Regions from separate parts of the Limnobaculum zhutongyuii genome, predicted to be linked through region 2. Evidence: predicted binding sites of a transcription regulator. Region 2 holds the regulator's gene; each other region holds the start of a gene.
The links. The regulator CRP, encoded in region 2, controls carbon source genes, mostly activating them, when cyclic AMP is high. The targets are predictions, from matches to a motif close to ATGTGANNNNNNTCACAT.
Positions count from the first base shown of each region.

Region 1: a site for CRP is predicted at 2,473-2,490, ahead of EKN56_RS09900 (CidA/LrgA family protein). Genes of this name have one in related genera too.
Region 3: a site for CRP is predicted at 2,942-2,959, ahead of EKN56_RS10145 (ABC-F family ATPase). Genes of this name have one in related genera too.
Region 4: a site for CRP is predicted at 4,092-4,109, ahead of adhE (bifunctional acetaldehyde-CoA/alcohol dehydrogenase). Genes of this name have one in related genera too.

Region 1 is NZ_CP034752.1:2,239,229-2,245,469, forward strand. It holds gene rarD (EamA family transporter RarD) at 1-388, shown strand, start outside; gene EKN56_RS09895 (APC family permease) at 455-1,885, opposite strand; gene EKN56_RS09900 (CidA/LrgA family protein) at 2,543-2,938, shown strand; gene EKN56_RS09905 (CidB/LrgB family autolysis modulator) at 2,938-3,621, shown strand; gene EKN56_RS09910 (NAD-dependent malic enzyme) at 4,009-5,706, shown strand; gene sanA (outer membrane permeability protein SanA) at 6,216-6,241, shown strand, end outside.
Region 2 is NZ_CP034752.1:4,166,544-4,172,784, reverse strand. It holds gene argD (bifunctional acetylornithine/succinyldiaminopimelate transaminase) at 33-1,259, shown strand; gene EKN56_RS18685 (YccS/YhfK family putative transporter) at 1,480-3,561, opposite strand; gene crp (cAMP-activated global transcriptional regulator CRP) at 3,632-4,264, opposite strand; gene EKN56_RS18675 (phosphoribulokinase) at 4,561-5,430, opposite strand; gene EKN56_RS18670 (YheU family protein) at 5,515-5,763, opposite strand; gene EKN56_RS18665 (hydrolase) at 5,760-6,241, opposite strand, start outside.
Region 3 is NZ_CP034752.1:2,300,190-2,306,430, forward strand. It holds gene EKN56_RS10130 (MFS transporter) at 1-248, opposite strand, end outside; gene EKN56_RS10135 (glycerol dehydrogenase) at 561-1,661, shown strand; gene EKN56_RS10140 (hypothetical protein) at 1,963-2,703, opposite strand; gene EKN56_RS10145 (ABC-F family ATPase) at 2,981-4,579, shown strand; gene rhlE (ATP-dependent RNA helicase RhlE) at 4,718-6,118, opposite strand.
Region 4 is NZ_CP034752.1:1,514,978-1,521,218, forward strand. It holds gene hns (histone-like nucleoid-structuring protein H-NS) at 1-6, opposite strand, end outside; gene adhE (bifunctional acetaldehyde-CoA/alcohol dehydrogenase) at 1,199-3,868, opposite strand; gene EKN56_RS06545 (YchE family NAAT transporter) at 4,340-4,987, shown strand; gene EKN56_RS06550 (HI1450 family dsDNA-mimic protein) at 5,078-5,413, opposite strand; gene cls (cardiolipin synthase) at 5,451-6,241, opposite strand, start outside.

The DNA.
Region 1 (6,241 bases), 1.9 Mb from region 2:
GTGGCTGTTTCCCGTAGCCATTGGTTTAACCATTTGGTTATCGACCAGCGGCGAAAGTGCATTAACCAATGCCGATACCACAACCCGGATTTACTATGCGCTGACAGCTCCAGTTACCCTGCTGCCTTTGCTATTTTTCGCTGCCGCAATTAAACGCACCACCTTAACCGTGATTGGATTATCCCAATATATTGAACCCACTATTCAGTTCTTACTGGCGATTTTCTTGTTCAATGAGGCTTTCGATAAAGTGAAAGGCGTTAGCTTTACCCTGATTTGGATTGGGTTGCTGTTTTGTATGTCGGGGTTACTGAAGGGATGGATTCTACAAAGACGGCATCATACTTCTGTTGTTCAAAATGGTCAGCCAAAAGAAGATATTATTTAACTGAAATAAAGTAAAAACTAAAAAGGGCGTCATACATTTGACGCCCTCTCAGATAATCCCGTTAGATTATTTAACTTCAGTTACCGTATTATCGCCATTATCAGGCAATAACGCAGGTGTAACACCCCGATTAGCTCCCAGCGTCGGGACCGGGCGACGGAATCCACGGGTAATATAAACCAGATACAACAAGCCCAGCCCGCCCCAAATCAAACCAAGACGCAGTGAGTCTTCTTCCAGATTCAGCCACAGAATGACAATCATGATTGCGCCAATCAGCGGAAGGATCAGGAAGCTGAAAATATCTTTAGCGCTTTTATTGCGCTTCTGGCGCACAAAGAAGAACCAGATAACCGAGATATTAACAAAGCTAAAAGCAACCAGAGCACCAAAGTTAATCAGTGAAATGGCACTTTCCAGATCGAGGAACAGTGCGGCCAGAGCCACTACGCCAACCAGTAAAATATTGGTTACCGGCGTTTTCCATTTAGGATGTACATAACCAAACACTTTTTCCGGCAGCACGTTGTCACGTCCCATTACATATAACAGGCGGGCAATACTGGCATGAGAAGCCAGACCTGATGCCAGCGCCCCGACTACCGTGCAGCACAGCAGAATGAACTGGAACATCTTCCCGCCAACGTACAGCGCGATTTCTGGCGTGGCGTTATCCGGATCGTTCAGTATGGTTAAATCCGGAAAGTAGAGCTGAATAAAGAAAGAAACCGTGACAAAAATGATGCCGCCATACAGCGCCGTCAGGAAGATGGCTTTAGGGATCACGCGTTTAGGGTCCGGCGTCTCTTCAGATAAGGTACTGACCGCGTCAAAGCCCAAAAACGAGAAGCAAAGTACCGTTGCACCGGCAATAATCGGCACAACTTGCGCTTCGCTGGAGAAGAACGGTCTGGTGATATCAACCTGGGCTCTGCCTGCATCACCAAGATGCAAACCTTCCCAAACCAGATAGACAAACGCCACCAGAATAGCGATCTGGAAAAACACCAGAATCATATTCAGGTTTGCCACCCAGTTAACGCTACGCAGGTTAATCACCGTCATAATGAAGACAAAGCCAACAACCCATATCCATGACGCGACTTCAGGGAACAGTGCCGACAAATAGATTTTTGCCAGCAGTGTGTTAATCATTGGCAGGAACATATAGTCCATCAATGATAACCAACCCACCATAAAGCCCACATGAGGATTTATCGCCTTTTGCGAATAAGTATATGCCGATCCCGCTTCCGGAAACTGACGCACTAATTTGCCATAGCTAATAGCCGTAAACAGTACGGCAACTAATGCCAGAATATAAGCGCTGGGAACATGGCCTTCTGTCTTACCGGAAACGATCACAAACGAGTCGAATACGGTCATTGGCGTCAGATACGCCAAACCGATAACGACGATTTGCCACAGTTTTAGTGAACGTTTGAGTTGAACGCGGTTAGCGACAGGTATAGAGGTTGCAGAAAGACTAATAGACATAGCCGTATTCCCCCATGCTCTCAACTTTTTTACTCGATAACACACAAAGCAGAGAGGCCGCAGGGGAATAACATAGCGAGCGGCTAAAATTTAGAGGGGTATAACATCGGTTAGTAAGGCGTTGGATTTGCCGTGCGCCATAGTCACTGCGGCGGTATTGATCACCGACGCAGAGAGGTGGTTTGAGAAGGGAATTTTTCATTTTTATTCCTTATTCAATAAGTTACCAAAATTAAGCGGTATACGTGAATATTTATTAACCTCGGAATAAGCCCTATAAATCTATTATCTTTAAGATTTATAACCATTTTTCTCTGGTCGGATGCAAAAAAATAACCGACGTCATTTTACGCCGGTTATTCACTATTGGGTGCATTTTGCACCACAACAACCCCCTTGCCAATAGTGCAAAATAAATATTTTTCACCCACAGAGAAAGGCTTAAAAAACCATTTAATAAACAATCAATTAAATGATCTAACTCAGTGATTAATTACCGATTAATGTTTTGTTTTATACTGATAACGGAAACGATCAATTTGATGCTTTACAGAAATGATTTGAAACGATCTTTCATTACATTTATTGTGTGATCGATAGCACATTAATGAAATTTAATTGTATGATAAATCCAATTCTAATGCAGAGGGACTTTTTATGCTGCCGTTCCTGAGACTCTGCTGGCAATACCTCCGAGCCTTTGTTCTGATTTATCTTTGTCTGTTAGCGGGCAACGCCATCTCTACCCTGCTTCCCCTGAAAATTCCGGGTAGCATTATTGGCATGCTGTTACTTTTTACCCTGCTCTCCACTCAAATATTACCCTCTAGCTGGGTAAAACCGGGCTGTTATTTGTTTATTCGCCATATGGCCCTGCTGTTTGTACCTATCAGCGTTGGGGTGATCAAATACTATCCTCAGCTTGTCAGTCAGTTTGGTCCTTTAGTGATTTCCTGTCTGATCAGCAGCCTAATCACTATGCTGGTGGTTGGCTACTCCTCCCACTATATGCACGGCATCAGACGAATGAAGTCTGATAAGGAATCATCATAATGTGGTGGGCTATTCCTCTGACTTTGGTGGCGTTTTATGGTGCCCGTCAACTGGCGATTAAGTTAAAACAGCCGTTGCTTAATCCACTGTTGATTTCGCTGTTTATTATCATTCCTGTTTTGTTGCTTACCCATACCAGCTACGACAGCTATTTTGCCGGCAGTTCACTGCTCAACGATCTGTTACAGCCTGCCGTGGTAGCTCTGGCTTTCCCACTGTATGAGCAGTTGCATCAGATACGAGCACGCTGGAAATCAATCATTACTATCTGTCTGGTGGGTAGCCTGGTCGCCATGATTACCGGTACCGCTGCCGCCTTATTGCTTGGTGCTTCTCCGGAAATCGCCGCTTCGGTATTGCCCAAATCGGTCACGACACCCATTGCGATGGCGACTGCCGAATCTATTCACGGTATTCCAGCCATCAGCGCTATTTGTGTCATGTTTGTGGGAATATTTGGCGCAGTGTTTGGTCATCCGATACTCAATATGCTGAAAATAAAAACACCGTCCGCCAGAGGATTAGCGATTGGCTCAACCGCTCATGCCCTTGGAACTGCACGTTGCGCTGAAGAAGATTATCAGGAAGGTGCCTATAGCTCTTTAGCCCTGGTGATCTGCGGTATTATTACTTCTCTGGCAGCGCCTTTTGTCTTTCCCGTGTTAGTAAAACTGTTTGCCTGATTGATAAACCATAAATTAGGGGTATGGCCTGAAATTAGATTTCTTTTCCATACCCTTTTTCCTTCCTCAGATAATCACACTTATCCGCTAAATATTTTCCTAAATTACTAAAAACAATAGAAACAACGGGAATTGCTATTTCCCTCTTTTATTTACATTTTTTCACAGCTTAGGACGAACAAAAGGAAATTTTTCAGGTAGACTAACGGCCTAAGACCCGAAATCGCCAACTCATGATTAATGTCGTTTGGATCTCAATAATCAACAAAATATCTATATATTAGTAACATTGGTTGTACATTTGTGTTGAGTTTCCTAAAATCGGCGGACGATTACGGGTCGCAGTTGCCCGACTATCCTTTTACCTGATCTAAAAGAGCCAATTTCATGGAACTGGAACACGAAAGTAAACGTCCGTTATATATTCCCTATGCTGGTCCTGCCCTGCTTGAAACTCCACTGCTGAATAAAGGTAGCGCTTTCACTGAGGAAGAACGCAGTAACTTTAATCTCCACGGCCTGTTGCCTGAAGCAATTGAAACCATCGAAGAGCAAGCCGAGCGCGCCTATAAACAATTTTTAGGATTCAAAACGGATATCGATAAGCATATCTACTTGCGTAATATTCAGGATACTAACGAAACCCTGTTCTATCGCCTGATTGAAAATCACATGAGCGAAATGATGCCGGTGATTTACACCCCGACCGTTGGCGAGGCGTGTGAGCACTTCTCTGATATTTATCGTCGCCACCGTGGCCTGTTCATCTCCTATCCGAATAAAGACAATATTGATGACATGCTACAAAACGCCACCAAACAAAACGTTAAGGTGATTGTGGTAACCGACGGTGAACGTATTCTGGGCCTTGGGGATCAGGGCATCGGCGGTATGGGGATTCCTATCGGTAAACTTTCTCTTTACTGTGCCTGTGGCGGTATCAGCCCGGCCTATACCCTTCCGGTGGTGCTGGATGTGGGTACTAATAACCAACAGTGCCTGAACGATCCGCTGTATATGGGTTGGCGTCATCCGCGCATTACCGGTGATGAATATTTTGAATTTGTTGATGCCTTTATTTGTGCGGTAAAACGCCGCTGGCCAAACGTTCTGCTGCAGTTTGAAGACTTCGCACAGCAGACCGCTACGCCACTGCTTAACCGTTATCGTAATGAGCTTTGCTGCTTTAACGATGATATTCAGGGTACAGCTGCCGTGACGCTGGGCAGTTTAATTGCCGCCAGCCGCGCTGCCGGTAGCCAGATGAAAGATCAAACGGTGGTATTCCTGGGCGCCGGTTCTGCCGGTTGTGGTATCGCCGAACAGATTATTGCCCAAATGATCGCCGAGGGCTTAAGCGAAACGGAAGCCCGGGAACGGGTGTTTATGGTTGACCGCTTTGGTTTATTGACCGATAAGATGCCAAACCTGCTTGAGTTCCAATCTAAGCTGGTACAAAAACATGAGTTACTCAACCACTGGCATACCGAAAATGAAGCTATCTCACTGTTGGAAGTGGTACGTAATGCAAAACCAACGGTAATGATTGGTGTATCGGGTCAGGCAGGTCTGTTTACCGAAGAGATCATTCGTGAAATGCACAAACACTGTGCCCGACCGATTGTTCTGCCGCTGTCTAACCCTACTTCGCGGGTTGAAGGCCGCCCTGAAGATATTATCAACTGGACCGACGGTGCAGCATTAGTTGCCACCGGTAGTCCGTTTGCTCCGGTGATGTATAAAGAGAAAGTGTTCCCCATTGCCCAGTGTAATAACTCTTATATCTTCCCGGGAATCGGTCTTGGTGTGCTTGCAGCTAAAGCCAGTAGAGTTACTGACGGTATGTTGATGGCCGCCAGTCGCGCACTGGCTGACTGCTCTCCGCTGGCTAAACATGGCGAAGGTGCTCTGTTACCAGAAGTAGATGACATTCAGCAAGTTTCCCGCTATATCGCGCTGAAAGTAGCTAAAATGGCACAGCTGGAATCCGTTGCGGTTGTGACTTCTGATGAAGCCTTGCAGCAAGAAATCGATAATAACTTCTGGGATCCGCAGTATCGTCGGTATAAGCGAACTTCGTTCTGATATTATTGTTGTTTTAATAACGGCTCGATTCAGAGCCGTTATTTATTGAGGCGCTGTCTGACTTAATAAATTAGCTACTGAGGATATTCCGACCGTAAATATAATGTACTTATATCTACTCCGAGTACGGTCGGTAAACCATCAGTACTCGACTATAGAGTGCGTCGGGCCTAGTCAGCCTAGGGGCAGTTATGAAACACCTTACGGTGTTTCACCCTTCGGGCCAGCGCGAGCGCTGTTCAAACAGGCTTTGCCTGTTTGTCCGGCAGCTAAAGCTGCTACGACCCCAACGGCAGCCTCTCCCTCCGATTGACTATTTTTAGGTATAAATTATGAACTATCAGAATCTGAAACAGTGTTGAAAGAATGCTGTTTTGCTCACCCATTACGAATAATTTACTCATTGCTTAGCAATTTTTTAGTTTAAGCCATCTTGTTTTCGGTCTTGCCGTAAAGTAGCCTTGAGAGCTGCCGTTCATTTTAAAATGACCAACTATGAACCAACTATGATATTGAAACGATTGATATATAGCCT
Region 2 (6,241 bases):
GTCATTCGCGGTGAAATTAATAGGGTTGTTTTATGGATAGTAATTCGTCAGTTAATCGCAATACTTTTGATAACGTTATGTTACCCGTATATGCGCCAGCGGCCTTTGTTCCGGTTAAAGGCAAGGGAAGCCGAGTCTGGGATCAGCAGGGAAATGAGTATATCGACTTTTCCAGCGGTATTGCGGTTACCGCTCTGGGACATTGCCATCCTGCTTTAGTTAAAGCACTGAATACCCAAGGTGAGATGATTTGGCATACCAGTAACCTGTTCACCAACGAACCAGCTTTGCGGCTGGCCCGGAAACTGATTGATTCAACCTTTGCCGATCGGGTGTTTTTTGCCAATTCGGGTGCTGAAGCCAATGAAGCCGCATTTAAGCTGGCCCGTCGTTATGCGATTACTCGCCATAGTCCTTATAAAACCAAAATTATTGCGTTTAATAACGCCTTTCATGGCCGCACCCTGTTTACCGTTTCCGTTGGTGGGCAGCCTAAATACTCCGATGGCTTTGGCCCAAAACCAGCGGATATTGTGCATATTCCTTTTAACGATCTGGATGCGGTTAAAGCGGTTATTGATGATCATACCTGTGCCGTGGTATTGGAACCGATTCAGGGAGAAGGGGGTATCACCCCGGTTGATGCCGAGTTTTTACGTGGCGTCAGAGAACTGTGTGACCAATATAAAGCGCTGTTAGTATTTGATGAGGTACAGTCAGGTATGGGTAGAACCGGTTCACTGTTTACCTATATGCAATACGGCATTGTTCCGGATATTTTGACCTCTGCCAAAGCGCTGGGAGGTGGTTTCCCAATTAGCGCTATGCTAACTACTGATGACGTCGCGCAAGTGATGGAACCCGGCGTTCACGGCACTACCTATGGCGGCAACCCGCTGGCCTGTGCGGTAGCAGAAGCGGCATTTGATGTGATCAATACGCCAGAGGTGCTGTCAGGTGTGCAATCACGCTATGAGTATATCGTCACCCGTCTGGAAGAAATTAATCAGCTCTATCATGTATTTACCGACATTCGTGGCTTGGGTTTGTTAATCGGTGCGGAACTGCAGCCCGGCTATCAGGGCATGGCGAGAGAGTTTCTTGCTGCGGCAGTAGAAAATGGCCTGATGTTACTCAATGCCGGCCCTAACGTAATCCGTTTTGCTCCATCTCTGGTTATCCCGGAAAAAGATCTACAACAGGGGATGGATTGCTTTGAAAAAGCGGTAAAACAAATGGTTGAGGCTAAGGGGAAATAATTAAAACGGGAAATAGTTATGAACGAGCGGAGTTAATCTGAGGGAGAGACCGCCGTTGGGGTCGACTTGGCGTAAGCCAACGAAGTGCCCCTAGGCGGGCTAGGCCCGAAGCACTCCGAAGCTGAGTACGTAGCCCTTCCGGCCGAGCACAGTGATGATATGAATACATGGTGTTTACGGCCGGAATATCCACCGAGGTAAATTTTCAAAAAATTACCAGCTACCCCTCTTCTCTCAATCTCCGCTTCAACCACATTCCATGATGTGGCCTCTGCTGCCACGCCAGTGAAGAAATAGTATGCATTGTCGTAAGGTGCGCCAGTATCCGTTCGATATGTTTTTCCATTGAGGTTTCTGATAACTCATCCTTATCCCCGGATTCCACAATAGGCAATATGCTGGTATCACCGCTGGGACCGTCATATTCCAGACGTTGCTGACAGGTCTGAATCAAAATCTCACAGGTGTTTAAATAATTCTGTGCTAACGCCGGAACCAAGACGTATTGGTCCCGGGCGATAGTGGTCATTGCATTCAGGTGCTCAACTAAAAACTGGCTATGGGTAACCCACAGGCGCATATCGGCTAAATAGCGAGTATTAAACCCCGGTTCCTGCATGGCCTGATTCAATGCGGTAAAAAGCGTATTGTGAGCCTGGTTAACCTTCATTCGGGTATAAGCCAGTTCAGCAATATCATTGGTCCGATTAAATATTTGCCGCAGATGCTGTTGATAGGTCTCCAGCGCATTGTGAGCATTTTTACGTAATAACGCACTTTGCCATTGAGGCCATAACCACAGGCTACTGGCAAATGCCAGCATACAGCCAATAACCGTATCGATCAGGCGCGGCAACAGGTAATTCATACCGCTGTTAGAGATAATCTGTAAGGTATAGAGGGCGGTAATGGTGAATCCAATGACTGCAATACCATAATTTTTACGCACTATCAGATAAGAGCAAAACGTCAGAACTAACATCAAAATCAACATCAGATTTTGCGAGTAGTAGAGATGCAAAATTGCTGCTCCGGCAAGAATACCGATCATGGTGCCCAGTGAGCGGTGCTGAATTCGAATTCGGGTCGCGTTATAGCCATTTTGGCTAACCACCATAATGGTCATCAGTATCCAGTAGGGCTTAGGCAGATTGAGCGTCAGACCAATTCCGGCACCTGCCGCTAATGTAAGACCAAGACGTGCGGCATTTCTGAGAGCGGCAGATTTAAGCGAACAATAATTTTTTAGCGCTTGCCAAAAAGGAAGACGATTTTGTATCGGCATCAATGTGTGGTTGTATAACGGCTTTTGACGGCTAAGCAAGCGGGCAATGCGACTGAAATGATAATAACAAAAAGCCCCAACCGGATTATCAGGATGCTGTCTGGTAATTTTCTCCAGTGCTGATAATTCCGTCTCCATACTGAAAGGCGTTGGGCGTCGATGATAGAGGATATCATCAGCTAATACCTGTAAGCGTTGACTAATAGATTTTGCATTATGACGAATAATAGCTTCGGCCTGACTTTGCTCAACCAGCTTTTGTACTTCCGCAGGCTGGTGCAGGCTGACGGTAATGTGCTCCTGCAAATCGAGAGCCACCTGAAACGCCTGAATTAATCGCCGATGACGAGGGTGCTTCAGATTGGGAATCATATAGATTTGCTGATAAATCAACGTGATGATATCCATCACTTTCTGTTGGCGTAACAGTAGGGGAGGGAGTGCTTTTTCAGGATCGGTATGTTGGGTTAATAAGCTGTATTTCTCTTCAAAATAGTAAGCTAACTGACGAAAAAGCAGGCTAAGTGATTCTCGCATGGGTTGTTCTTGCCAGAGCCGAAACCACAGGTGGATAAATAAACCATACCAGAACGTGCCAATGGCAAATAATATGGCTACTCGCCAGATAGGTAAATTCCCCGCCATACTGAGCGTAAAAATGGCGGTCACTAATGCCGCAGGCATTAATCGTCCATAAAGCGGACTGATTTCCGCCGTTACACCAAACAGGAGGGTCAGAATAAGCATGCAGAACGGCAGCGGAACTGACCACAGCAGCAGAAACTGTAACAATACACTGCTAATAACAAACAGTGAGCCACCAATAGCCAGCCGTTTGAAAAAGTGTTTATGGGGAGTGTCGAGACCACCAATACTGCAGCAGGCAGGAACAAGGGAGAGTAAAAAGCCGGTTGCCAGATCGTCGAGTAGCCAAAACAGCAAGACAGGCAAACAGAGAACTAAAGTTTGGCGCAGAGCATAATTGACTTCTGGATGATAAATGACTCGTCGCCACATAGGCCTCCCCGGGAAAAGAAAGCGGATATGGCATTTGGAGGCCGTAAACCTATCCGCTTCTCTTTATTATTTAACGAGTCCCGTAGACAACGATAGTCTTTCCATGAGCGGAGATCAGGTTTTGATCTTCCAGCATTTTTAAAATACGTCCTACCGTTTCACGGGAACATCCAACAATTTGACCAATTTCCTGACGGGTGATCTTAATTTGCATTCCGTCTGGATGAGTCATTGCATCCGGCTGTTTAGCCAGGTTGAGTAATGTCTGTGCGATACGGCCCGTAACATCAAGGAAGGCAAGGCTTCCTACTTTCTCAGAGGTAACCTGTAAGCGGCTGGCCATCTGAGCAGATAAACGCATTAAAATATCTGGGTTAACTTGAATCAGCTGGCGAAACTTCTTATAGGAAATTTCAGCAACTTCACATGCTGTTTTTGCCCTGACCCAGGCACTGCGCTCCTGACCTTCTTCAAACAGGCCAAGTTCTCCGATGAAATCCCCCTGATTGAGATAGGAGAGGATCATCTCTTTACCTTCTTCATCCTTAATCAGAACGGCTACGGCACCCTTTACAATATAGTAAAGAGTTTCTGCTTTTTCACCTTGGTGAATAAGTGTGCTCTTGGATGGATATTTATGAATATGACAATGAGATAAAAACCATTCGAGAGTAGGGTCTGTTTGCGGTTTGCCGAGAACCATTTGTTGTTATCCTCTTTGTAGTCACTGCCTAACACAGCAAAGCGAGAAGCTTGCCGAAAATCTTACCCGCCCCGAAGCATATAACTTGCCAGGTGAGCGCTATTATAGCTGATGTAAAAAAGAATATAGAGGTGTTTGTGGGTTAGTATTGCATCAGCCTGAGCAAACTCTAATTTATCTGTTATACCCACACTATGGTTTTAACACAGGTTGAGCCAAGAGTCTCGTGTTGTCTTACTAAAATGAGGGTTAAGCGGCGCTGATTCGGGTTATTCGCCTGTTTTATCCTCATTTCCCTATTCTAATATTCTGCCTTCTAATAATTGTTGTATTAATGGTGTGATAATTAACTCCATAGCCAGCCCCAACTTCCCTCCTGGAATCACTAAAGTGTTTGTTTGGGAGATAAACGATCCCTGTAACATGACCAGTAAATAGGGAAAATCAATTCCTGTCAGCCCCCTGAAGTGAATAACGACCAGACTTTCGTCCATAGTTGGAATACTTTTCGCAGAAAACGGGTCAGAGGTATCAACGGTGGGGACGCGTTGGAAGTTGATATGCGTCCGGGAAAACTGTGGGGTGATGTAATTGATGTAGTCGTCCATTGAACGCACAACAGAATCCAGTACCGCTTCCCGGGAGTGTTCTCGTTCCACGGTGTCGCGGATCAGCTTTTGTATCCACTCCAGGTTAACGATAGGAACGACTCCAACCAGCAAATCGACATGCCGGGCAACATTATGTTTTGCGGTGACGATGCCGCCATGCAGACCTTCATAAAATAGCAGGTCGGTGGTTTCAGGCAGCGGTTGCCAGGGGGTAAAAGTACCGGGTGTTTGATTATAGGGAACCGCTTCATCATAAGTATGCAAGTACTTACGTGTGCGTCCGTTTCCGGTTTTTCCATATTCAATAAAACTGTTTTCCAGCAGAGCGAAGTCGTTCGCCTCGGGACCAAAATAACTGATGTGGCGCCCTTGCTCTCTGGCTTTACGAATTTCCGCATCCATCTCCGGACGCGTATAACGATGGTATGCATCACCATCAATGCGTGCAGCGCTTAAATTTAGCTGCTGAAAGATTTTTCTGAAGGCCAGACTGGTGGTAGTAGTACCGGCTCCGCTGGAACCAGTTACTGCAATGATCGGATGTTTTGCTGACATTAACCTGATTCCTTAGTTTTCGTTGTTATTACCAGAGCATAGTCGGATTGGTGCAGGGCTGTCATAAAATTTTATTCAGATGAATCAATACTCCGGATAAGGCTGCTCTTCCATATCATCACTGAACCGATCTTTGGGCATAATATTGATGGTTTCATGCAGCTCTGACCAAACCAATATTACCTGACCACTTTTTAGCTGACGTTTAACGTCATCCACTTTCTGCTGTAACGATCTTTCGTGCTCTCCGTAATCGGTACCTTCACGCAGAACAAAGGATTCAATAATACTCTCCAGCGTTTCGGGCGCCAGTTGCTGCCACGGAATCATCATTTGTTGTTCTCCAGATAGCCGGTTAACCATTCAGGAATGCGATGTTCCAGCCACATTTGCGGTTTTTTCCATGTGCCACTGACAAAGCCAACATGACCGCCATGTTCCGTTAACTGATATTCAATATTTTCGGGCAGGCTGTTTTTCGCAGGGATCACATCGGGTGCCATAAAGGGATCGTCTTTGGCATGAATAATCAGCAGAGGAATACGTACCTGATGTAAAACCGGCAGGGCACTGCACTTTTGATAATAATCGGTAGCGTCTTTAAATCCATGCAATGGTGCAGTAAGGGCATCATCAAACTGACGGATCGAACGAATATTTTTCAGCGATAAATCGGGCAGCGGCATAATGTCGGGGTAACGGATAAGTTTACGTTTAGTACTCTGTTTTAGCAGGCCAAGTAGATAGCGATGATAGACTTTCGATAAGCCTTGTTCCAGACGACGGGAACAAGGATCGAGCATCAGCGGAG
Region 3 (6,241 bases), 1.9 Mb from region 2:
TTCTTGGCGCTATAACGTTCAGCAATATGACCACCCGGTATTTGCAGAAAGATATAACCGATGAAGAAAATCCCTGCCACCAGTCCGGCAAATGATGCCGTCATGCCGAGATCTTTATCCATACCACCGGCAATACCGATTGCGATATTGGTTCGGTCCATATAAGCCACGATATAGACCAAAATGGTTGCCGGAATGATATGCATCCAGCGCCCTTTAGGAATAGGTTTACTTGAATCTGTGCTCATTACTATGTTCCTTGGTTCAACCGCTAAATGATAAAAAACGCGAGTACGTTAGTTGTTTGTTATTCATTGTTACGTAATTTGTTCCGTATATAGAACAAATATTCAATATACAGAACAATATTCCTCGCGCTGGATAAAAGAGTCAATGGGGTAAATTGTCAAAGTTGAATATCTGTGAGCTGACGCAACTTTCGCCATTTTGAAGTTGACGGCAAATAATTACAGGAAGAACATGCTTTCATACAGAACATTAGTTCCACATAAAGAACAATAAGCATTGGTAACCATTTTTATCACTATTAAGGAGCTAAAATGATTACTACTGCTATTTTCCCCGGTCGTTACGTACAAGGTTCAGGGGCAGTTGAGAAGTGTTTAGGTGATGAACTATCGCGTCTGGGTCAAAAGGCATTGATACTGCAAGACCCTGTCGTTCATCAAAAGCTGGGCAATGACATTGTTAAAGCACTGGAGGGCAAAATTGCCTGTCAGGTTGAAGTGTTTAACAGCGAATGCTCTGATGAAGAGATCGACCGTATTTCGGCATTAGCACAAAACTACGGTGCTGAAGTGATCGTTGGTATTGGCGGAGGTAAAACGTTAGATACCGCTAAAGCAACCGGCGCATTCCTTAAGTTACCTATTGCTATTGTGCCCACTCTGGCCTCTACCGATGCCCCATGCAGCTCTTTAGTGGTGATTTACACTCAGGAAGGAAAATTCAAACGCTATATGATGATTCCCCGCAACCCTGATGTAGTGCTGGTTGATTCAAAAATTATCGCCCAGGCGCCGGTGCGCTTTCTGGTCTCCGGCATTGGCGATGCGCTGGCAACCTGGTTTGAAGCAGAAGATTGCCGCATAAAAATGGCAGGCAATATGACGGGTCGTCCAGGTCCTATGTCGGCTTATGGTTTAGCACGTTTATGTTATGACACCTTGCTACAGTATGGCGTGCTGGCAAAATCTGCCTGTGAACAACAGCAGGTCACCCCGGCTCTGGAACACGTTATTGAAGCCAACACCCTGCTCTCCGGATTAGGTTTCGAAAGTGGCGGTCTGGCTGCGGCTCACGCCATCCATAATGGCTTAACCGTATTGCCACAAACCCACAGCTACTGGCACGGAGAAAAAGTCGCCTTTGGCACACTGGCAATGTTAATGCTTACCGATCGGGAACCCGAAGTAATTGATACGGTATATAACTTCTGCCGTGATGTTGGTCTGCCAACCACACTGGAAGATATAGGCCTAAAACAGGTCAGTGATGATGACCTGATGAAAGTCGCCGAAGCTTCATGCAGTCAGGGAGAAACCATCCATAACGAACCCCATGAAATCAGCGCCGAAAATGTACTGGCTGCATTGAGGGCAGCTGACGCTGAGGGACAAAGACGTAAACTGTTCGCCTGAGACAATAAAAAAACAAGATGGCCTGCATCGCAGGCCATTTGAGATTGATGACAAAGTCTGATTTGTTCAGCACTGTGTTTTAAAATAGCCAAATGTCGGGAGGGGCTCCCGTGGGGGTCGACTTGGCGTAAGCCAACGAAGTGCCCGTAGGGAGACCAGGCCCGACACGCACCAAAGCCAAGTACAGATGGTCTTCCGGTCGAGCACAAAATGAATATAAGCACTTCAGATTTTACGACCGGAATATTCATAGATGCTGATTTATCAGATTTATCAGCACCCTAAAATAAAGAATCCAACATTACCCCAGCGCCTTCAACTCCTGATTCACTTTCGTCAACCATTCTTTATGCATTTTACGATAGTGTGGTTTAGCGCGTCGAGCCATCACAGCAATGGTTTCCAACTGATGTTTAGCTTCTAACTTATCACCCTTTTCAATCAGTAACTGGTAATAACGGAAACGTGCTTCTGGCCCGGTGTAGTATTCAACCAATACTCTGAATTCATCTTCTGCTTTATCAAGATCACCAGTTTGCTGTAGCGATCTGGCATACAGTAAATGACCATCCTGAGAGCGATAATCAGGATTGGCATCAATAAGTCGTTCCAGGGTTTTCTGACAGGAGACCGGATCATGACTGTCAAACTGCGCCTGAGCCAGCTTAACTAAAATATCGGGATCCTGAACGAAGATGCCGGTTAAGGCTTTTTGATAATTTGTCGCAGCTTCCTGCGGTCTGCCAATGCGTAACAGTTCATCCGCTAAACGTACATAGTTTTGACTGGTTTCAGTAATCACTAGCTCATCGCGCAACATACGCACATGGCGCTCCGGATCCATTTTATCCTGAGCTTTACCAAGCAAGCGTTTCCCATCGCGACTGCCCAACAAGTCCGGTAACAAAATGGCCAGCGCATATACCGCACAACCAATACCCGGTAAACCAATAATAAGATATAACCAATAACGTTCCTGCCCGGTTTTCACCACATGAACGCCACACATGATTTGAATAATAACAACCAGAATGACCGGCATTTCAGCACTCCCTGCCAAAAATAGAATAATAGCTATAATGAGTGCATGATATTGCTGAGACCGCAGTCTGACAATGGTTTCAGTAGATAAATACAATAAAATAATAAAATATGAAATTAATTGACGCCCCCCTTTCTATTTATAGTATTTAATTATTCTTTATCGTGAATACCCAAAAAACATGCAGAAAAAATAGTCTGCTCACAGGGATGCCTAAACGGTCTCATTCTGTGGCATAATGTGTCTAATATCACACTTTCAACTATGAGTATTCGTCTTGTTAATCAGCAATAATATTACTATGCAGTTTGGCTCCAAGCCGCTGTTTGAAAACATTTCGGTCAAATTTGGCGGTGGTAATCGCTACGGTTTAATTGGTGCTAACGGTAGTGGTAAATCCACCTTTATGAAGATCCTGGGTGGAGACCTGGCCCCTTCCGGCGGCAACGTATTCCTCGATCCAAATGAACGTCTGGGTAAACTGAAACAGGATCAATTTGCCTATGAAGAATACAGCGTTCTGGATACCGTGATTATGGGCCACGCTGAACTTTGGGAAGTCAAAGAAGAGCGCGATCGTATCTATAATCTGCCGGAAATGAGTGAAGAAGATGGGCTAAAAGTTGCCGATCTGGAAGTTCAATATGGTGAGATGGATGGATATACCGCGGAGTCCCGCGCCGGTGAACTGCTGTTAGGTGTTGGTATTCCGGTAGAACAGCACTACGGTCCGATGAGCGAAGTCGCTCCCGGCTGGAAACTTCGGGTATTGCTGGCTCAGGCACTATTTGCCGATCCGGACATCCTGCTGCTCGACGAACCAACCAACAACCTAGATATTGATACCATTCGCTGGTTGGAACAAACGCTGAACGACCGTAACAGTACCATGATCATCATTTCCCATGACCGTCACTTTCTGAATATGGTCTGTACCCACATGGCCGATTTGGACTACGGTGAACTGCGTGTCTATCCGGGTAACTATGATGAGTATATGACTGCCTCAACTCAGGCCCGCGAACGCCTGCTGGCAGATAACGCCAAGAAAAAGGCTCAGATTAACGAACTGCAATCTTTCGTTAGCCGCTTTAGTGCAAACGCTTCTAAATCCCGTCAGGCAACATCCCGCGCACGGCAGATTGATAAAATTCAGTTAGAAGAAGTGAAGGCTTCCAGCCGTCAGAATCCATTTATCCGCTTTGAACAGGACAAGAAACTGTTCCGTAATGCGCTGGAAGTGGAAAACCTGTCAAAAGGTTATGACGGTAACGCCCCTCTGTTTAAGAACATCAATTTGATGCTGGAAGTGGGTGAAAAAGTTGCCGTATTAGGTACCAACGGCGTAGGTAAAACTACCCTGCTGAAAACCTTAATCGGTGAATTAACGCCAGATTCAGGTCGCCTGAAATGGTCTGAAAACGCCAGCATTGGTTATTATGCGCAGGATCACGCGTCAGATTTTGAAATCGATATGACAGTGTTTGACTGGATGAGCCTGTGGATGCAGCCTAATGATGATGAGCAGTCAGTGCGTAGCGTATTAGGTCGTCTGTTGTTCTCTCAGGACGATATCAAGAAATCAATCAAAGTTCTGTCCGGTGGTGAAAAAGGCCGCATGCTATTTGGCAAACTGATGATGACTCGCCCTAACATTTTGATTATGGACGAGCCAACTAACCACCTGGATATGGAATCGATTGAATCACTGAATATGGCGCTGGAGCTGTATCAGGGAACACTAATTTTCGTCTCCCATGACCGTGAATTTGTTAGCTCACTGGCAACACGTATCATCGAAATCACCCCTGAGAAAGTCACCGACTTTAGCGGTAATTATGATGATTACCTGCGTAGTCAGGGTATTAATAACTGATTAGGCAGTACAAAATAACAAAGGCCACCTTATAGAGGTGGCCTTTTAGTTTGATGATAATTTCCGATTTGCTCGCTAGCTAAAAGGCCGTCTATAAATAGACGGCCTTTACTACATAAAACGCATTCACAACGCTATTTAACTACCCGCTGATTCCGAACGACGCGCGCCAGCGAATGAAGCGCGTCTTTGCTGAGCGGGTTTATCCGAACGAGGCTTCTGGCTACGCGGTTTATTGTCACCCCGTCCCTCAGACTTATTGCCCCACGGACTATTATCACTACGACCCGCATTTTGACCAGCAGCCGGACGAGCACGCCCTGAATTTGGACGTCCACCCTGCCCTTGTCCCGGACCTCTGCCCTGACGGCCATTGATAATCGGTTCGGCTTTAATGGTTGGGTCCGGCTCATATCCCGGTAAAGCAATACGTGCGATTTCAAACTTCAATAAGCGCTCAATATCACGCAGAAGTTTATGTTCATCAACGCAAACCAAAGAGACCGCTTCTCCGGTACATTCTGCACGACCGGTACGGCCAATGCGGTGAACATAATCTTCCGGTACGTTTGGCAGTTCATAGTTAACCACATGAGGAAGATGATCGATATCCAGACCGCGGGCAGCGATATCGGTAGCAACCAGAACGCGGATTTTACCGTTTTTAAACTCATCCAGCGCACGAGTACGGGCACCCTGACTCTTATTACCATGAATCGCTGAAGCGGTAATGCCATCTTTATTCAGTTGTTCTGCCAGATGGTTAGCGCCGTGTTTAGTACGGGTAAACACCAGCACCTGTTGCCACTGACCTTCACCAATCATTTGTGACAGCAGTTCACGTTTACGTTTTTTATCAACAAAATGGACTTTCTGATCCACCAGTTCAGATGGCGTATTGCGTTTTGCCACTTCGACAGAAGCTGGATTGTGCAGCAATTTAGACGCCAAACCTTTAATCTCATCAGAGAACGTGGCGGAAAACAGTAAGTTTTGACGCTTGGCTGGCAGCTTAGCTAAAACACGACGAATATCGTGAATAAAGCCCATATCCAGCATGCGGTCAGCTTCATCCAGCACCAGAATTTCTACTTTAGATAAATCAACGGCATTCTGATGTTCCAGATCCAGCAAACGCCCCGGTGTTGCCACCAGCACATCGACACCGCCGCGCAGCTTCATCATCTGTGGATTAATGCTAACTCCACCGAAAACCACCAGCGAACGAATATTTAAATGGCGGCTATAGTCACGCACATTTTCACCAACCTGAGCAGCCAGCTCACGGGTTGGCGTCAGAATCAGTGCCCGAACCGGGCGACGGCCGCGGGCTGCTTCACCGCTTGCCGTTAAGCGCTGTAATAACGGGAGAGTAAAACCAGCGGTTTTACCGGTACCCGTTTGCGCACAGGCCATTAAGTCACGGCCCGATAAAACAACAGGAATCGCCTGCTGTTGAATAGGTGTAGGATCGCGATAACCCTGTTCTTCAACCGCGCGCAAAATATCGGCACTTAAGCCGAGTGAATTAAAAGACATATAAGGAAAAGCTCCAGACTCGCCCGGCAAACATTCCTTAGAGGAATAGTCGTTTGCTACGGTCCTGACGAGATTATTATTACGAGGTATGACGTTGAGGCATTACCGCGAGGTATATGGCGT
Region 4 (6,241 bases), 2.0 Mb from region 2:
GCTCATTGTATCGTTCTCAAATTAATTATGGATTGAAATTTTGGTTAATAATAAAGCGCTAAATTAAATTCTGCAATAGGGTATTACATAAATAAAGTTAATTTATTTATAAACGATAGTCAAATATCGTCAATAACTGCTGGTTAATAGGAGGGAAAACACATTTTGTGTGGTTATAAAAAATTCGTGGCATATCTCATTAAAAGCCAGAGCATAGGTTTATTTGCCTTACTAAATAGAGGTAATATGTTATATGACACTTATTACTGTTCTCATGCGTTAGCTTTTCTTACTATTAACCAGAGAAATTCTATCTATAACGCGTTGTAAAAGGGGTGATGCAATTATCCACAAGACTTTTCAACGCCTATTCTATCCTGTGTAACTATATACATTATTATTGTTATGCTCTATATCCCGGTATGATGTGACTTATAGCGTAGCGATATGAGGCAGGTTTTATATCAAATATATTTATAACGATGAGTGATTTTTATGGTCTGAAAACAATAGATACTCCAATAAATCGTTATAATTCCAAAAAATAATTAGCTGACAAATAGTCTTTGCACTGCCTACAAGCGTTTCATATAACACTTTAATTGTAATAAAAATTTGAGTAACTATCTGTTCAGAATGAAAGATAATTATAATAAATTCATATGAATATGGTGGTTAATTAAGGCTAATTACAAGAATGTTTGAGCATTCCTAAGATTACTTCCAGAAGAAAATCTGACTATATCCCTGATAAAAGTGTGTTCATTGTCTATCGATATAATATTCGATGAATCTATCTCTGGGCTGTATAGAATATTTTAATGGATGTATATGTATTAATTAGAATTATGATAACTAAAACATACGGTACGTATTCATCTGCGGTTAAATAACTCACGAGCACTTTTTCAATATTATTCATAGTGTTTGAGCGATAGACACAGGTTTCGGTTACCTGTTTACAGCTGGTTTGCCGCGATAGTATTAACTCAGGATAGCGCTTCTGATTAGGTATCCAGATATCAGGTCCTGTAATCTAAAGTGAACTGTGGAATAGACATCGTTAAGGTGAAGATAGACTCATACTCATTCTGAGCCCTTAAACGAGCTATACGTAGTTTTATGCTCATAGAAGACAAAGAGCCTGGATATGAAAAAGCCGCCAGTTAAGGCGGCTTTGAAGGCATAAAAGTAGACGTTACTTTTTAGCTTTTTTGGCTGGTGCTTTAGCTTTGGTTTCAACAACAGGTTGCTGCTGTTCTTCAACGTAGCTACGTCCATAATAAGTATCCAGCAGAATGGTTTTCAGCTCGGAAATTAATGGATAACGTGGGTTAGCACCAGTACATTGATCGTCAAATGCATCTTCAGACAGTTTATCAATTTTTGCCAGGAAATCTGCTTCAGGAACACCAGCCTCACGAATTGATGCAGGAATATCCAGTTCTTTCTTAATTTCATCTAACCAGTTTAGCAGTTTCTCAATTTTGGCCGCGGTACGATCGCCTGGGGCAGATAAACCTAAGTGATCGGCAATTTCTGCATACTGACGGCGAGATTGCGGACGATCATATTGGCTAAATGCAGTTTGTTTGGTTGGGTTGTCATTGGCGTTATAGCGAATAACGTTACAGATTAATAACGCGTTAGCCAAACCGTGTGGCAGATGGAATTCAGAACCTAATTTATGCGCCATTGAGTGACATACGCCCAAGAAGGCGTTAGCGAAGGCAATACCGGCAATAGTGGCAGCATTATGAACGCGCTCACGAGCAACCGGATTTTTAGCCCCTTCTTTATAGCTAACCGGCAGGTACTCTTTAAGCAATTTAAGTGCTTGTAGAGCCTGACCATCAGTGTATTCGTTAGCCAGCACGGAGACGTATGCTTCTAATGCGTGTGTTACCGCATCTAAACCACCAAAAGCACAAAGTGATTTAGGCATGTTCATTACCAGATTAGCATCCACAATAGCCATATCAGGCGTTAAGGCATAATCGGCTAATGGATATTTCATACCGGTAGCATCATCGGTTACAACCGCAAAAGGCGTTACTTCTGAACCGGTACCTGAAGTAGTGGTAACCGCGATCATCTTGGCTTTTACACCCATTTTCGGGAACTTATAGATACGCTTACGAATATCCATAAATCTTAATGCCAGTTCTTCAAAGTGAGTTTCAGGATGCTCATACATCACCCACATAATTTTAGCTGCATCCATAGGAGAACCACCGCCTAACGCGATGATGACATCAGGTTTAAAGGAGTGCATTTGTTCTGCCCCTTTACGCACGATGCTAAGAGTAGGGTCAGCTTCTACTTCGAAGAAAACTTCAGTTTCAACGCCATATTGTTTCAGAACATTGGTAATTTGGTCTGCATAACCGTTGTTGAATAAGAAACGGTCAGTAACGATAAAGGCACGTTTGGCACCATCGGTCGCAACTTCTTCTAAAGCAATAGGCAATGAACCACGACGGAAGTAGATTGATTTAGGAAGTTTATGCCATAACATGTTTTCTGCTCGCTTAGCCACAGTCTTCTTATTGATAAGATGTTTTGGTCCTACGTTCTCAGAAATTGAGTTGCCGCCCCATGAACCACAACCTAAAGTCAGTGAAGGTGCCAGTTTGAAGTTATACAAGTCACCGATACCACCTTGAGAGGTTGGCGTATTAATCAGAATACGGGCTGTTTTCATCTTATCGCCGAAGTAAGCAATACGTTCACCCTGATTATCCTGATCGGTATAGAGGCCTGATGTATGACCAATACCACCCATAGCAACCAGTTTCTCAGCTTTCTCTACGGCATCTTCAAAATTTTTCGCCCGGTACATCGCCAACATTGGGGATAGTTTTTCGTGAGCAAAAGGTTCTGACTCATCAACCTGAGTCACTTCACCAATCAATACTTTGGTGGTAGCGGGAACTGTTACTCCAGCCATTTCTGCAATTTTTACTGCAGGTTGACCAACGATAGCGGCGTTAATAGCGCCATTTTTCAGAATGATACCCTGTACAGCTTTTAACTCCTGGCCTTTCAACATGTAGCCACCATGAGAAGCGAAGCGTTCTCTCACGGTGTCATAAATCTTATCAACCACGATAACAGACTGTTCAGACGCACAGATTACACCGTTATCAAAGGTTTTAGACATCAGGATAGATGCCACGGCACGTTTAATATCAGCGGTTTCGTCGATAACGACAGGGGAGTTACCAGCACCTACACCAATGGCAGGTTTACCTGAGCTATAAGCAGCCTTAACCATACCTGGACCACCGGTAGCCAGAATAAGGTTGATATCCGGGTGATGCATCAGTTGGTTTGATAGTTCAACGCTAGGTACGTCAATCCAACCAATAATATCTTTTGGAGCACCGGCTTCAATCGCGGCTTGCAAAACGATATTGGCAGCTTCGTTAGTGGCGTTTTTAGCGCGAGGATGTGGAGAGAAGATAATTCCGTTGCGGGTTTTCAGGCTGATCAGCGCTTTAAAAATAGCGGTTGATGTAGGGTTAGTGGTTGGAACGATACCACAGATAATACCCGTTGGTTCAGCGATAGTGATAGTACCGAAAGTTTCATCTTCTTCCAGAATACCGCAGGTTTTTTCATCTTTGTATTTGTTGTAAATGTATTCAGAAGCAAAGTGGTTTTTAATCACTTTGTCTTCCACAATACCCATGCCAGATTCTTCAACTGCCATTTTGGCCAGAGGAATACGGGCATTTGCTGCCGCTAAAGCGGCTGCTCTGAATATCTTATCGACTTGTTCTTGAGTATAATTAGCATACTCACGTTGAGCTTTTTTCACTCGTGCAACAAGCGCGTTAAGTTCAGTGGCGTTACTTACGGTCATTGTGACTCTCCTAAGATTGATAAATTTTTTTAGTGAGTAAGTCGCGATGCAAGTATTAAGTATAGTGGAAGCTCTGTTATCTCAATACGATTTACTTACTGAAAAAATCTAAGCTAATTTATTGTTATAACTAAATTTATTTTACCGGCAAATAATATATGTGCTGTACGTGTCTGTATATTTATTAATTACATCACAGCTTACCTATTCAGAGTGATTGGTATTGTGATCCATATCACATAAATAGCATGCTGACACCTTTCAGCAAGCCAAATTGTTACATTTTTATCCATCAACAGTCCGAGCATTACATTTATATAATATTAATTTGCTATATTAGGGGTATATCGCTGCATTTTTTCTAAAACTGGGTGTTGTATCCGGTTTTTAACGCTAGACCCTAAAAGATAACTCTATTACATTAAGCACCGTTTGAATTTGAGCTGCGGTCTATTACATAGGGAGTCCACAATGGGCCATGCCATGTTGGATTTATCAGGATACATTAAGTTCCTTGTTGGTATGTTTGCATTAGTTAATCCGGTGGGTATTCTTCCGGTTTTTATCAGTATGACGAATTATCAGTCGCCAGCTGCCAGAGATAAAACCAATCTAACGGCTAACTTATCTGTTGCCATTATATTGTGGTGTTCGCTGTTTTTAGGTGATGCGATATTGCATCTGTTTGGGATTTCAATCGACTCTTTCCGCATTGCGGGGGGGATTCTTATTGTGACCATCGCAATGTCGATGATCAGCGGTAAGTTGGGGGAAGATAAACAGAACAAACAGGAAAAAACTGAAACTGCAATTCGTGACAATGTTGGTGTAGTACCCTTAGCACTTCCGCTAATGGCAGGACCGGGGGCTATTAGCTCGACGATCGTCTGGAGTACCCGATACAACACCTGGATGGATTATCTGGGTTTCTTTATTGCAATTGCGTTTTTTTCATTTTGCTGCTGGTTATTGTTTCGTGCAGCACCGTTATTAGTTCGTTTGTTAGGACAAACAGGCATTAACGTCGTAACGCGTATTATGGGGCTATTGCTGATGTCGTTGGGAATTGAGTTCATTATTACGGGAATAAAAGTTTCTTTCCCGGGATTACTGGCTTAGATACGGCGTTGAGTAAGATAAATAATAAAAATCCCCGCAAACAGGCGGGGATTTTTATTACTAAAGGCTTAAATACCAAAATGAATCAAACTACTCTTTCCAGAGAATATGACAGAATTTATGGTTTTTCTCCCGACTGATAAGGATGCGGGCAAAAATATCATCAACTTCATCTGCTTCATTCGTCAGGCCGATAATTACTTCGGCGAAGAAATCAGGATTTAAATCAAAGTCAACATGCTCAAGCCACTCATCGGAAGGATCGTGCAGCTCAGCGGCGCCACGATCTTCAAACTGCAGGTTAAACAGAATGACATCTGCCGGATCAAGATTGTCAGAGGCCAGCTCTAAAAAAATATCGTAAGCCTGATCCAGCGTTTCATCTTCATCTAACCGGTTATCTAAATCAAAATCTGCTATATCCATCGGGACGCTCATCAAAGAGAATATTTAAATGTTGTGGCTATAGTAATGGACTGAAGAAATAAAATAAACGTTCGATTATCCGATTCCACATCGGGCGGGTTGCCCACTCTTCCGGATTTAGCCGTGTCGAACGAGCGATATAATCTTCCTGTACACAAGCCAGATCTTCAGCGAATGCCCGGTCATCAACAGTAACAGTCACTTCAAAATTCAACCACAGGCTGCGAATATCTAAATTTACGGTTCCTACCAGACTAAGTTGGTCATCAACTAAAACGCTTTTAGTGTGGAGTAATCCCCCGTCAAACTGGTGTATTTTTACGCCAGCCTCAAGGAGTTCAGAGAAGAATGAGCGACTGGCCCAGCCAACCATTAAAGAGTCATTTTTCTTCGGTACAATAATATTAACGTCAACGCCTCTTAGAGCAGCAGTGCAGATAGCGTGTAGCAAATCATCACTGGGAACCAGATAAGGGGTTGTCATAATTAAACGCTTTCTGGCGGAATAGACCGAAGTAAGCAGAGCCTGATGAATCATCTCTTCAGGAAAACCAGGACCGGAAGCAATAACTTGTACCGTATGACCATCTTCCTCTTCAAACGGTAACCTGGTGGTATCCGGTGCCTGAGGAAGCTGACGTTTACCGGTTTCTATTTCCCAGTCGCAGGCGTAGATAAGCCCTAACATGGTTGCAGCAGGGCCTTGAATCCTCGCCATGAGGTCAATCCATTGGCCTACGCCGGATCCCTGTTTAAAGAAACGAGGGTCAACCATATTCATACTGCCGGTATAGGCAATATTGTTATCAATAATGACGATTTTACGGT